DNA from 2 places in the Chryseobacterium oryzae genome. Region 1 is predicted to be linked to the other one. Evidence: riboswitches for the same ligand, from Rfam matches in the RefSeq annotation. Region 1 holds a riboswitch; the other holds the start of a gene.
The links. Region 1 has a riboswitch for cobalamin ahead of MTP08_RS07875 (YncE family protein). Riboswitches for the same ligand answer to the same signal wherever they lie in the genome.
Positions count from the first base shown of each region.

Region 2: it holds a riboswitch for cobalamin, as region 1 does, so the genes downstream of both, MTP08_RS04360 (acyl-CoA thioesterase) here and MTP08_RS07875 (YncE family protein) in region 1, are expected to answer to the same signal.

Region 1 is NZ_CP094529.1:1,716,524-1,724,101, forward strand. Features, by position in the region: gene ccoN (cytochrome-c oxidase, cbb3-type subunit I) at 1-2,125, opposite strand, end outside; gene MTP08_RS07865 (AraC family transcriptional regulator) at 2,393-3,277, opposite strand; gene MTP08_RS07870 (T9SS type A sorting domain-containing protein) at 3,538-4,662, opposite strand; gene MTP08_RS07875 (YncE family protein) at 4,670-5,944, opposite strand; cobalamin riboswitch at 6,050-6,232, opposite strand; gene MTP08_RS07880 (Ppx/GppA phosphatase family protein) at 6,481-7,365, shown strand; gene MTP08_RS07885 (DUF4142 domain-containing protein) at 7,503-7,578, opposite strand, start outside.
Region 2 is NZ_CP094529.1:934,511-942,088, reverse strand. Features, by position in the region: gene MTP08_RS04375 (endonuclease MutS2) at 1-1,173, shown strand, start outside; gene MTP08_RS04370 (ATP-binding cassette domain-containing protein) at 1,635-2,153, shown strand; gene MTP08_RS04365 (hypothetical protein) at 2,190-2,984, shown strand; cobalamin riboswitch at 3,019-3,198, shown strand; gene MTP08_RS04360 (acyl-CoA thioesterase) at 3,312-3,695, shown strand; gene MTP08_RS04355 (HD domain-containing protein) at 3,734-4,327, opposite strand; gene MTP08_RS04350 (PadR family transcriptional regulator) at 4,620-4,949, shown strand; gene MTP08_RS04345 (PspC domain-containing protein) at 4,961-6,643, shown strand; gene MTP08_RS04340 (1-acyl-sn-glycerol-3-phosphate acyltransferase) at 6,951-7,556, shown strand.

The DNA.
Region 1 (7,578 bases):
TCGCTTCAGAAAATATTTCTTTTACAATGGTAGCAGCCTGATGATTTGCCCAGCTTTCAGCAGTGTCAACCTGCGATTTTGTATAAGGAACATCATATACATTTTTCATAAAAACGATTTTATCCACCATTTTACTTTTATCCAAATCTGTACTGATGAGCCATGGATATCTCGGCATAATAGAACCTGCAGATGTAGATCTCGGATTATACATGTGTTTATAATGCCACGAACTAGGATTCTTCCCTCCTTCCCTATGCAAATCTGGTCCTGTTCTTTTAGAACCCCATAAAAACGGTCTGTCATAAACAAACTCTCCGGCTTTGGAATATTCACCATTTTTACCATTAAATCTAACAATTTCATCCCTAAATGGTCTAATCATCTGAGAATGACACGCATTACATCCTTCTCGAATATAAATATCTCTACCTTCCAACTCTAAGGGAGAATATGGTTTTACCGCTGAAATAGTAGGTGCAGATTCCTTTAGAGATAATGTAGGGATAATTTCGACTGCACTTCCTATAGAGAGTACAAAAAATGATAAAATGCTCAACATGTATGGCGTTCTCTCAATCCAAAGGTGAGTACCTTCTCCTTCTTTTCTTTTCGGTGAAATTACAGCTAATGCAGGTGCTTCTGCTGGAACAGTTTTTTGGAATGAACCTTTTCTTATCGTAGCAATAACATTTACAACCATAAGAATTGATCCTGAAATATAAAATGCACCACCTATAAACCTCATCTTAAAATAAGGAATAATAGCTGTTACAGTATCCAGCCAGTTCTTCCACATCAAGGTTCCGTCTGGATTAAACTGTTTCCACATCAACCCCTGAGTAAATCCGGAAATGTACATTGGTACCGCATAAAAAATAACTCCCATTGTCCCTAACCAAAAATGCCAGTTTGCCATTTTCACAGACCAAATTTTTGTTCTCCACATAATGGGAACCAAATAATAAATCATCCCAAAAGCAATAAAGCCATTCCATCCTAAAGCTCCTAAATGTACGTGCCCAATTACCCAATCGGTATAATGTCCAATTTTATTTATATTTTTTGTTGCCAAAAGCGGGCCTTCAAAAGTTACCATTCCATAGCAGGTAACCGCAACCACAAAAAATTTCAAAATAGGGTTTTCTCTTACTTTATCCCAAGCTCCTCTTAATGTAAGCAGACCATTTAGCATTCCACCCCAAGATGGTGCAATAAGCATAATCGAGAAACCTGTACCAACCGCCTGTGCCCAAGCCGGTAATGCTGTATATTGTAAATGATGCGGACCCGCCCATATATAGACAAAAATTAATGACCAGAAGTGAATAATCGATAGTTTATAGGAAAAAACAGGTCTTTCTGCCGCTTTTGGTAAAAAATAGTACATTAAACCTAAGATTGGGGTTGTTAAAACAAAAGCTACCGCATTATGTCCGTACCACCATTGTACTAATGCATCTTTTACGCCTGCATACATAGAATAAGACTTCCAAGAATCAAAAGAAAGAGGTATTTCTAAATTATTGAGAATATGAAGCATTGCAAGTCCGATCCAGGTTCCTATATAAAACCAAATAGCAACATAGAGATGCCTTACTCTTCTTCTTGCAATCGTCATAAACATATTGATTCCGAAAATAACCCATGAAAAGGTAATTAATATATCAATAGGCCATTCATGTTCTGCATATTCTTTGGAAGTATTAATTCCCATAAAGAATGTGATGAACGTTGCAACAATCATAATCTGCCATGTCCAGAAATGAATCCAAGAAAGTGTAGGACTCGCCATTGGTGTTTTTAAAAGCCTCGGCAAAGAGTAATAAACACCGGTGTAAACACTGTTACATACAAATGCAAAAATTACAGTATTGGTGTGCAGCATTCTTATTCTTCCAAAACCAAAAGCACCATGCGTATCTATTAAAGTCTGAATTCCTCCCGCTCTTAAACTATGAATGGTTGCATCATCGGTTCCAAATAAAAACTCGGGCAATTCCGGATAAAAAAGCATTAATGCTGCCGTAATCCCAAATGTAAACCCAATGAGACCAAATACTATTGTCGCATAAAGAAATGCTTTAACAATATTATTGTCATAACTAAATTTTTCTAACTCCATATCACTTTTATTTTTTCTTTTTTTGCTTACTAAAAATCATAATCCAATTATATCTAATACAGATAATCGATGAGGATTATAAATTCAAGAAAGAGAGCTTATAAATAATTTTCAAATTTATAAAGAGCATATCCTTTAAACATGGTACTAATTATGGAAAATATTGCTAAATAAGCAGATTGTAATTGTTGAAAATGAAAGATTTTAATGCATCAATATGGTTAGAAATTGCCATCAATATCAATGAATCGGTGGATGATAAAGTCTTCAGGAGTAGTATTGTTTCCTGAAAGTATCCGGCGTGTAACCCGTATATTTTTTGAAGAATTTTATAAAATAGGAAGTATCAAAAAAACTCAGTTCCATAGCTATATTGGCAACAGACAAATCGTAATTTACAAGCATTCTTTTAGCTTCCAACAAAATACGATTTCTAATAATTTCGCCCGCAGACCTATTCAGATTATCTTTGCATACAAAATTGAGATGGTTGGAAGTTACATACAGCAACGACGCATAATCTTTGGGAAGTCTTAGTTCTTTAAAATTATCTTCAATAAGATTAAAAAACTGTTTAAGAAATACCGAACTTCGGTTTCCGTTGCTTAAAATTGTGGCTTTTACTGGCAATTCTCTGCTAACCAGTATAAATAAACGAAGCATTTCTGCAGCAATCATCATCATGGTATACTCATCGCTTTTAGCCATTTCTTTCAAAATAATTTCAAAAATTTCTACAATTCTTGGTCGAATATTCTCGCTCAGCTTCAGCATTTGGAGATCCGAAAAAACATTGAAAAAAGTAAACTGATCAATAACAGATGAACTTAAAAATATCTGGTCAAAAAAAATATCCAAAAAATTGATAACATAGCCTTCCACCTCATCTTCTTCGAACTTCCAATGGTGAACCTGTCCCGGAATCATAAAATAAATACAACCTTCTTCAATTGCATAATTTGTAAAATCTATCTTGTGAACCCCTTTTCCTTTTGTGAAGTAAACGAGATGATAAAAAGAATGCTTATGAATATTTTTAATAGGAGGATTGTTAATTAAATATCCTTCAAACTTATCTGCATTAAAAAGGTCTTTAGACAGTTTATTACTTACCAGATTACAAATACTGAATGTTGGGTATTTTTTTTCCATGAATTAAAAGATTAATTCCATGGTATTTAAGAAATCTTCAAAAGGAACTAATATCTACGCAAAATTAGAATTTTACTAACCTAAATTATGGTAAAAATCAAAGTAAGAATAGTATAATTTAAGTTTTTTCACCACTTAAGTATTAACATTCCTTACTTTTTTATTCAATTGAAAAAATCTCACAAAAAACTTAATAAGAACAAAAAAGGTGTGCTTAAATGGCACACCTTAATATTTAGACAACAATTGCTTAAGCAAATTTATCTTTTAATTATTTTTTTAGAAATAACAGATTTATCAGTTTGAATTTCAACTACATAAACACCAGAAGGAAGATTCTGTATATTTATTTTATTGTTAGTGGCAGTTAAAACTTGCTGCCCTGTTACAGAATATAAAGCAACCTTTTCAATCTTATCCGTTGTATCAATCATAATAAAATCGCTTGCCGGATTTGGAAAAATCCTGAAACTTTCTTTAGCAATATCTTTTATACTTAAATTAACGTTTGCTTCAGTAGGTATAAAAGGTCTTCTAGATCCGAAACCCAAACCAAACCAATCATTGTTATTAAGCACTACAGACGAAAGATTAGCACTCGTTTTCCAGTTAGACAGATTTGTACCTTTATAAAGTTTCCAAGAAGAATTTCCGGAAGAAGTACCCGAAAAAGAATTTAAAGATGCCGAAGAAATCTGATTGGATGCTGCGGTAAAACTAAAAGTATTGGTATATGAAGCAATCATTTGCAAAGCCTGTTCTCCCGTAATAGTACCGTTATACTGAATGCCAAAAACAAAGGAATTTGCATTTCCGTTGGAATTATTGGTTCCGAAATCAACAACAACCAAGCTTCTGTGAGATCCAGCACCAATCCAATTTGTGATTTGGGATGCATTATACCACTGAGAACCATAAGCTGCGATAGGCAACACCGGCGCTTCAGCAGTCGGATTACTAAAGCCGTAACTTGCACCGTACCATGTACCGTCCTCAATAATTCCGCTGTTCATCCATCCATTCATTCCAAATGCAGAAGGATCTGTTGCAGTCCATAAGCTCCACCAATCGGGTGAAGATTGTTGCGAATGACTGTTAAAACTTACTTTATCCAGAAAACCGTTATTAAATGTAAGATTATAATCAAAAGCTGGTTCTGCAGCTTTTATCATTTGCAGCATTTGTGGAGGAGTAATATTTTGTCCGGGATTAAACCTTACTCCCCAAACATACGATCTGTCGTCGGTTCCATCCTTAAAATCTGCAACAAAATAAGCCGTTTGTGAGCCTGTTCCAGCAAAAAACTTCACATCATTTGCCGTGAACTGAGCTACACAAAAAGCATATAAAAACGTAGAGAATAATACGCTGAAAAACTTTCGCATTCTTTAATTACTTAACGATTAATTTTTCTGAGAAATGAGAATCTTTATCTGTAATTTTTACCACATACACTCCTTGCAATAAAGAACTGATATCTATTCCGTTTTCATTGTACATTCTTTCAAGAACCATTCTTCCATTAGCATCGTATACTTGAACTTTTGCTTGCTGAAGTCCTTTCACAAAGAATTTCTGGCTTGCCGGGTTTGGATAAATGCTTACCCTGGATGTTTTCTTATTTTCCTCTGTAGAGAGTGAAGCACTGCTGTATGCAATAATCTGGTTTGGCAAATAGGTTGTTGTAAAAGTATTGAGCAAATTACCTTGTAAATCGTAAGAATATACTTTTCCCGCAGCAATATATCCTTTAGGATCGGCAGCATAGATTTTATTATTTACAACATTAAATCCATATGCGGTTCCGTATGAATTAACTGCTATTGGAGTAACCGCAATAGCATTTGTATTGAATGATGGGTTTGCAATAGGCGTTTTATAAATGGAAGCCTCATTCATATAATAAATGTTAGTACCATCTGTATCCATATAAGTTGGTTTGGTACCCACAGGAAATGTAAATGTTGAAACCGTTGCCTGAGCAGCAGTATCATATACTGTAAATGTCCCAAAAGAGTTTGCTGTATAAGGGTTTCCTGAACTCATGATGTACAACAAATCATTTTTTTCGAAAATACTATGCGGAGAATCGCCTACATTTACCTGAGACTCAACTGCATTTGTATTAAGATTAACAACATCCATAAAATGATTAAGACTAAATCCGCCTTTCAGCAAAACATACAGTTTATTATTTTTACTGAAGATTTTTTCTGCTCCGGCACCTACGGAAATACTGCTTTCGTAAGCATAATTATTCAGATTATACACTGCAACATAATCATCCGTTAAACTGCTTGTTCCCCAATTGGTTACATACAATTTGTTTCCACTGAATGCAATATATCTGGGATTATTTAAATTAGTTGTGATGGTTGTAACTAAAGAAAAATCAGATTTATTAATAACCTTAATGGTATTGGAAATATTTAAAACCACAAAAATTTTATCTCCAAAAATTTTAATGTCCTGAGCAGTATCTCCCAGCGTTGCATTGTTATTTTTTAGCTTAAAATAATTGTTGGTGATGACCGACTGGTTGTCGATAAACGAAATTTCAGCATTAGAACTTCCCGCTCCGCCTTCATTAAGGACAAGAACTCCTTCGGTTTGTGCATTGGTCCACGAAAAGACGAATGCCAGAATAAGAAAATAGAATTTCTTCATGATATAATTGTATTAAAGTTTTACTCCCGAAACTTCGCTTTAGGGCACAAAACGCTCATGAAAAATTCTTTGCAGAAATTCTTTTCATACGCTTTTATTCCCGAAAGCTGAAATTAATCTAAGGCAGGTCTCCTGGCTTGCATATTATTATAACCTTCCCAAACTAGAGGTTCAGTGGTGTATTTATAATAATTTATATAGCTTACAGTTGCGGGTACAGCTCAAGATTTTTATACTTGATTCCCTATTAATGAACGCATCGGTTCAACCTTAAACTTTTACAAAGATATTATTTTTAATTTTTGATGTTTTTTAATACATCAGCATGGTTTTGAAGCTTATAGAATTAATTTCCAAAATATTTTATTGTTTAAAAAGCAAAATAAACATCATAAAATAGAATTTAACACAAATTTCATTATTTATAATCAGTCTTTTTCAATATTGAATATTTAAAACTTTCTTCACAATAAACTTTCATCATTTGTAGTATATTTGTATAAAATTTAAGTTCCCAACAAAATTCTTTTTCAGATATGATCATTGCAGCGATAGACATAGGAAGTAATGCAGCCAGACTATTAATAAATGAAGTAAAAATTCAGAATGGTAAGCCAGAATTTATTAAACTGAATCTTCTCAGAATTCCTTTAAGATTGGGGATGGATGTTTTCACTATCGGAAAAATTGGTGAAGAAAGAGAAAAAATGGTTATCGATTCTATGAAAATCTTCAGCGATCTGATGAAAGTCTACAAAGTTGAACATTACAGAGCTTGTGCTACAAGTGCAATGCGCGATGCAGATAACGGAAAAGAAATCATTGAACAGGTGAAACAGACTTCAGAAATCAGTATTGAAATTATTTCAGGAGACGAAGAAGCGACTTTAATTTACGAAAATCATGTTGCAGAAGGTTTAGACAAAGATTTCGCCTATCTTTATGTAGATGTTGGCGGTGGTTCTACCGAGCTTACCTTCTATGAAAACAATAAAATGATCTACGAAAAATCTTTCAATATAGGAACCATAAGATTGCTGAACAATTTAGTTACAGAAAACAATTGGAAAGAAATGAAAGAGGAGATTAAGAAAAATATTGTAAGTAAAAAACCGATTGTAGCGATTGGATCCGGCGGAAACATCAACAAAGTTTTCTCTATGAGTAAAACAAAAGACGGAAAACCCATTTCTTCGGCGCATCTTAAAAAGGTTTACAAAGAATTTAATGATCTTACCGTTGAAGAAAGAATGACGAAATACGGCTTTAGACAAGACAGAGCCGATGTTTTGGTTCCTGCACTGAAAATCTATAACAACATTATGAACTGGTCTGAAATTACCAAAATTTTTGTTCCTAAAATCTCTGTTGCAGATGGATTAATTCATCATATTTACAACCAGGTAAAAGCAACTAAATAATTCTTTTAATCGAGAAGTATTCTATCATTAATTAACAAAAAATTAAAATACTACAAAGTATAACTTAATAATTCAAAATTATAAAAAATCCGTTTTTCATTACTGAAAAACGGATTTTTACTGACTAAAATTTCAAGCTATTTCATTGATGAATCAACTTTTTGGGCTTCTTTTAAATGTTTTTCCAAAGTAGGAACTGTATTGGATGCGAAA
Region 2 (7,578 bases), 780 kb from region 1:
TCGCTTACTTTCACAGAGCACAACAGGATTATCTGTATTTCCGGTCCGAATGCGGGAGGGAAATCTATCACTCTGAAAACTGTTGGACTTCTTCAATTGATGATTCAGAGCGGAATTCTAGTACCCGTTCATCCAAAATCCGAAATGTTTTTCTTCAGTAAAATCATGACGGATATTGGTGACAATCAGTCTATTGAAAACCACCTTTCCACATACTCTTCCCGTCTGAAAAAAATGAGCGGAATCATTCGTGAAGCAGATGCAGATACCCTTTTGCTGATTGATGAATTTGGAACAGGTTCCGATCCCGAGCTCGGCGGAGCTTTAGCAGAAAGTTTTCTTGAATTTTTCTATGATAAAAAAAGTTTCGCCATCATTACCACCCATTACACTAATATAAAACTGGTGGTAGAACAGCTTCCGAACGCTCAAAATGCAGCCATGCTTTTTAATGAAGAAACTCTGGAGCCGATGTATAAACTTGAAGTAGGACAAGCCGGAAGCTCGTTTACTTTTGAAGTCGCCGAGAAGAATAAAATCCCGAGATTCATCATTCATTCTGCCAAGAAAAAAGTAGAGCACGATATTGTTAATTTAGATAAAACGATTGTAAAACTTCAGCAGGAAAAATATGAAGTTGAAAAACTGAAAACCGATCTTGCCGAAAGAAAAGAATCTGTGGAAGATAAGCGTGATAATCTGCAGAAACTCAATGAGCAGCTTCAGCAGAAATTATTTAATTTCCAGAAACTATACGAAGATGAGCATAGAAAACTTCAGTTCGGAAACAAAATTGAATCTTTTATAGATAGCTATGTGAAAGGTAAATCCAGAAAAGATGTGGTGAAAGATTTTGTGAAAATTCTGGAGCAGGAGAAATTCAGAAAAATTGGTGCAGATAAAGATGAATCTAAAAGGCTTCAGGTGGTTAAAAGAAAAATTACCCAACAGCTGAAAAAAGAAGAAGTGATCGAAAAAATCACCGAAACCAACGAAAAAATAGAAGAAAAGCGTAAAACAGACCGTGCTGTATGGATGAAAGTGGGGCAAAGGGTAAGAATTACCGGAAGTACAAGTGTGGGAACCATTGAGAAGATTTCCAGAAATAAAGTGATTGTGAATTATGGAACATTTAAAACTACGATTGATGGAGATGAGCTGGAGAGAATCTAGTTCGATTGATTTGGAGTTTTTATATATAGTTGGCTGAATTAATGTATGATTTTAAACTTAAAAATTCTTTGGATTTTTTATAGAAAACTTTTGATTCCAGGAGTTTTATTTTCTTTATTAACTTCTTTTTCAGCAGGAATTAGTCTGAAAAATTTCAGTACAAGTTTTTTACTTATTTTTCCTATGATGCACTACTTCATCTATGAACTTAGATTAAAAAACGAATACATTTTCTATGCTAATTTTGGATTTTCAAGGTTGCATCTTTGGATTATTACCATTTTGTCTGTTGTAATTTTAAAATTAATTACATCATTTTTATGAGTGTTCTTCATGTTGACAGCGTAACAAAGGCTTATGGATCTAAAAAGATTTTACAATATATTTACTTAAAATGCGAAACAGGTAAAATTGTAGCATTATTAGGAAACTAAGGCGTTGGGAAATCAACATTATTAGAAATAATTTTTGGAACCACTAAGGCAGACAGTCAATTTATAAAAATTGATGACCAAATACTCACAAAACAATCCGACAGAAGAAACAGAATCGCTTATTTACCTCAAGAAAGTATTTTTCCTAAAAATATTAAGGTTAAAGATTTAATATTCTTGTTTTGTGATTTGGAAAATGCCGAAAAACTGTCTCATATCGACATCATGAAGTCTTTTTTAAATAGTTATACAAGAAATCTTTCCGGAGGAGAAATAAAAATGGTGGAATTATTAACAATTGTTTATTCCAAAGCAGAATTCATTTTACTAGAAAAACCCTTTACTGGTCTCTCTCCCATTTTTGCAGAAAAAGCGATGAAGATTATTAAAGAAATTTCTAAAGAAAAGGGATTTATAATTTCTGATTTTGTTAGCGAAAATATTATAAATCTTTCGGATGAAATTTACTTCCTTTCTAATCATTGCGTAAAGAAAATTAAAGATTCGGAAGAATTACAATATTATTATCACAAAAAAAATAATTAATTATATCTTTGAACTACAAAAATATTCCTGTAAACAATGAAATTTTTTAATAAAGCATTTTTTTTATCTGTATTCATTTTTTGTTCATGTTTAATATTTGCACAAAACAAAGTACCTTTTGGTGTGGTAAAAGCAGAGGAAGGATATGCAATGGTACGTGTTCATAAAGAAGATTACCGAAAAATTGTTGATAAAATAAGAATGCGTAAAGGTGATGTTTTTTTTTACGTAAAACCCGCTCCCGGAGAAACAGATTGGATTTGGATTAAATATCCCGAAAAAGAAGAAATTCCTAAACCGTTCGTACGATACGACAGTCTCACCAAAGAAGGAATGGTAAACAAAGAAAGAATTGCTTATGTAGATCAGCTTCCAAAATTTACGCCTTCTAAATCTAAAAATGGGAAATCCCTTATTTTTACTGACGATACCAACCAAAAAATTCCAACAAACGAGCGTACAAAAGTCATTATAGATATTTATCCTTCCAATGCAAGCTACAGGAAACAGGAGAAAGATTCGGAAGGAAATATTATTAAAATTGATAAAGTAAAAACATGGGGAATAGGTAAAGAACTCCCAGAAGGTCTTACCGAAATAAAATCTATCCGAGTACAGCAACCCGGAAGAGGTTCTGTTTTTGTAAGAGAAGCCATAAAAAACATGTTTCAGCCCACTATGGATTTTGATAAGGTAGCCGTTTCATCTATCGACAAAGATCATATTTTTCTTTATATGATAAACGGATCTGGAGAACATAGATACACCACTCTTTGGACTATTAAAGAAGGAAAAGTAATCAGTCAGATTATTTTTAGCAATCCAGAATAATTCTATTTTTTTACCTTTGCAAAAGAATACCTTAGATGGTTTTCGAAAAAATGGTTTTGCTTAACCGCAAATGAAAAGGGAATCGTGTGAAAATCACGAGCTGTCGCGCAACTGTTAGTAACTATAATCTTTATCATAAACCACTGTACAAAGTATGGGAAGGAGATATATGAGAGTTACAAGCCAGGAGACCTGCCAATTTTTCTTTTAAAATAAAAACTTTCGCGATTGAAGTTTTTAGATTGACAGCAGCTTGAAGATTTTATAATCTTCCAAGTTCTTTCTGTTGGTTTAAATGCTTTTTCGCTTTTAAATTGAATATGTAAAATGACAACAGAAGAAAGAATTAAAGCTTCCGAAACAAGAATTTTCAAAGCCGTTTTCCCAAGCACTACCAATCATTACGATACTCTTTTCGGAGGAACAGCGATGCAGCTTATGGATGAAGTGGCATTTATTGCCGCAACAAGATTCGCTAGAAAACGCGTTGTAACAGTAAGTAGCGATAAAATTGATTTTAAAAAGCCAATTCCCGCAGGAACCATTATAGAACTTATTGGCAAAGTTTCTTATGTTGGCAGAACCAGTATGAAAGTAAATGTTGAGATCTACACCGAGCAAATGTATTCATACGAAAGAGAAAGGGCAATTGTAGGAGATTTCACGTTTGTAGCCATTGATGAGCACAAAAAACCGATACAAATATTATAATATCTGATAATTTCGGCGGGCTTTGCCCGCCGAAATTATTATTGCTTTACCACTTTTTTGTTTTCCAAACTGAGATTCAGAAGAGCATGAAAAGCTTCTTCCATCTCATCAGAAGCTCTGCATATAGCATTTTCGAGCATTTTTCTTATCTGCTGTTCGGTTACTTTCGCTTCAGTCCAGCTTTTCCCTGAAGTATGAGAATTTAAAATGAAGGGCATTATTCTGTCTATTGCACAGGCAAAAATCGCATCCGGAGTTTTCTCCTCTTCAAACTCCAGCCAGAGATTATAAAATTCTGAACGGATGGGCTCGTCTAAAATTCCAAAAATATTCTGTGCAGAAAGCTTTTCTCTTTCAAATTTGCCAATCATAGCAGCTTCATCAAAAAGAAAAGTGTCTCCCGCTTCAATCTCCACCAAATCATGAATAGAAAGCATTCTTATTACTCTCAACAAATCTATATCTGCTCTATTTTTTGCATAAGGATAAAGAATCTGAGCCAAAATAATAATCTGCCAAGAATGTTCTGCCGTATTTTCTCTTCGCGAATCGTCTGCATTATAATTTCTGCGCTGAACATTTTTTAATGCATCTACTGCAATAATAAAATCGATTTCTTTTTGAATTTTCATCCCACAAAATTAAGAATTCCTATTTGTTTTGAACAAAACGATCCGCTTAGATTTTATCAACACAATCAAAATTTAATGCTCAATTCATATAATTTTTCCAAAAGCAAAATTATCTTTAAATTTAAATTAATGATTACCAAATACTTAAATTTAATTTAAAATTTATTTTACTACTTTGTATTGCATAATACCATTTTAATTACATATCTTTGTAATATAAAATCAGAATAGATTCATTAGCTGAGAATTTTTTTCTGAAATAATGATAACAAATTAACAAAACCAATTAACAATGAATACCGAAAATACCAAAGCGCAAATGCGAAAAGGGATTCTGGAATTCTGTATTTTAAGCCTCATCAATCATCGTGAAATGTATGTTTCGGATTTGATAGATGAATTAAAAAAAGGAAAACTGGATGTAGTGGAAGGAACCCTCTACCCTCTTCTTACAAGATTGAAAAACGGAGAATTTCTCTCCTACAGATGGGAAGAATCTACAGGAGGACCTCCCAGAAAATACTATCAGATCACAGAAAAAGGCAAAATGTTTTTATCCGAACTGCAAAACACCTGGAAAGAACTTACAGATTCTGTAAACCAAATCACTCAAAAAAATTAAAAACAAAAGCTATGAACAAGACACTCTCAATAGGACTCGCAGGTTTTTCTTTTACCATAGAAGAACATGCATATATTAAGCTCAGCGATTACTTAAATGCTCTGAGAAGCTCATTAGATGCTTCCGAAGCAGATGAAGTAATGCACGATATAGAAATAAGAATGGTAGAAATCTTCAAAGAAACTTTGAGCAGACGAGAAGTAATTAATGACGCGGATGTAGAAAAAGTTATTGCTCAGATTGGTTCTCCAGAAAAGATTGAAGAGCAGGAAGAAGCATACTATTCAGAGAAAAATTCTAAGAAAAGCAGCTCAGGAACTTATTATTCTGACAAGAGACAATTATTCCGCGATCCTGAAAACCAAAAAATCGCCGGTGTTTGTGCGGGTTTAGCAGCATATTCCGGAATGGATATTACCTGGATGAGACTTATCTGGGTTGGAGCATTCATTTTTCTTTGGGTAGCTCCTGGATCTTCTTTATTAGTGATTGTTTTGTACTTCATTCTTTGGGCAGTTTTACCAAAAGCAGAAACGGCATCCGATTTTTTGAAAATGAAAGGTAAACCTCTGAATTTTGATAATCTAAAGGAAGAATCTAGTAAAATTGTACAGTTTGCCAATGAAACAACTGCAAGAGCAGGAGAAATTTATAACGAAAATAAGCCATACATAAATAATGCAGGGAGCGGAATATGGAATGTTCTAAAATACATTATCGGAATTTTCTTCGCCATAATGGCAGTAAGCAGCATAATAGGAGTATTTGTAGTTTTCGGACTATTTGGAATTGATTCTAATTTTCCCGGGGCAAACGAAATGAGATTCTTTTTTGATGACAATGGTCTGTACGATGTTTTGGCAGCAATAATTATTATAGGATCTTTAATACCTGCAATATTATTTACATTACTGAGCATTAAAATTTTCTCTCCTAAAACAAAACTGAGAAATATCGGATGGGTTGTTGGAGCACTATTTCTTGCAGTAATAGGATTATCTACCTACTTCGGAATAAGTATGGCAAAAAGAGATATGCTTTTTACAGGAAATAAAGAAGACACCGAAGAAATAGCCATTAATACCAAATCTGACACTCTTTTTGTTGATGTAAAACAAATTACCATTCCTCAGAATTTTATTGGATATGATGACGATTTATACTCAGACAAAAATTATGTTTACAAAAAAGACTGGGTAGAGGTAAATGTTATTCGTAAAGCAGATATAAAAACACCTTATCTTGTTATTAAAAAAGAAGCAAAAGGCTATAATATTCCGCTTAATGTAAATGTACCGATAGAAATAAACAATAATAAAGTTATTCTTCCAAACTACGTAAAATACCCATACGATCATCGTTTCAGAAATTATCATATAGATTATGAACTGGTAGTTCCTCAGAATATGGTAGTTATTTCATTAAAAAAAGATGATATTGATTTGAGCAATGAAGAACAGGACATTGAAAATCATGAAGATGAGGATGAATATGAAAATGTGATAAAAATAAACGGATCTACCATAAAATATAATCCGGATGATAAGGACAGCGTAATCATTAACGGAAAAAAATACCCTAAAGACGAAGCAAAGAAAATAACCGATACCGTGAAGATGAATGTGGGTAAAATAAAAAATATGGACATTAAAATTAAAGACGGCAAAAAAGAACTATCTATTAAAACCAAATAATTAAACGCTAGAGAGTGATGAAGGTGTGAACGTAAGACAACCGTTTGAAATTCACACCCTTCTTCTCTCAAAAAAAAGATATTTTTTTTCAACACAAAGTGTTTTATTACAGAAAATATTCTTATATTCGTACTTTAAAATCGTTAAATTTTAAACAAAAATAAATCATGGTACAGGTAGTTTTAGAAATCGCCGTAAAAATTGCAGATTTTATCAGCAGTTTATTTTAAGAGCCACAATAAATCAATATATTTGTAGAGTATAACCATTATTTGGTTATACTTTTTTGTTTTAAACTTAGATAAAAATGAAGAAACTGATAGGCAAATTAGTGCTGAAATTAATGGGTTGGAAAGTAGAACTTCAGGGAGATGTTAATAATCTTAACCGATGTATTCTTGTTGTGGCTCCGCACACCCATAACATGGAATATCTTTTGGGAAATCTTGCTTATTGGTCTTTAGGAAAAAAGCTTAAAATTATTATTAAAGACGCACATACAAAAGCTTGGTACGGTGCCATTGTAAGAGGATTAGGAGGAATTGGGATAGACAGAAGCCAAAAAAATGATTTGGTAAATTTTGTGGCAAAACAGTTTGCAAAAGAAGATTTCAGTCTGGTAATTACTCCGGAAGGTACAAGAAGCTGGGTTCCAAAATGGAGAAAAGGCTTTTATCACATGGCATTGGCTGCAAAAGTTCCTATTGTATTGGCTGCAGGCGATTTTAAACGTAATACAGTTTTTCTGGGATACAAAATTCCTTACGAAAGACTGGAAACTGTAAGCTTTTCCGAAATTATGCAGGAAATACAGGATTATTATATAAAATATGATATTACTCCAAAAATCGCAGCCAACTGGAACCCCAATATCATGGGCACGGAACACGAAGCTACAAATAAGGAAAATTAGTAATATTATTTCATCATCATTT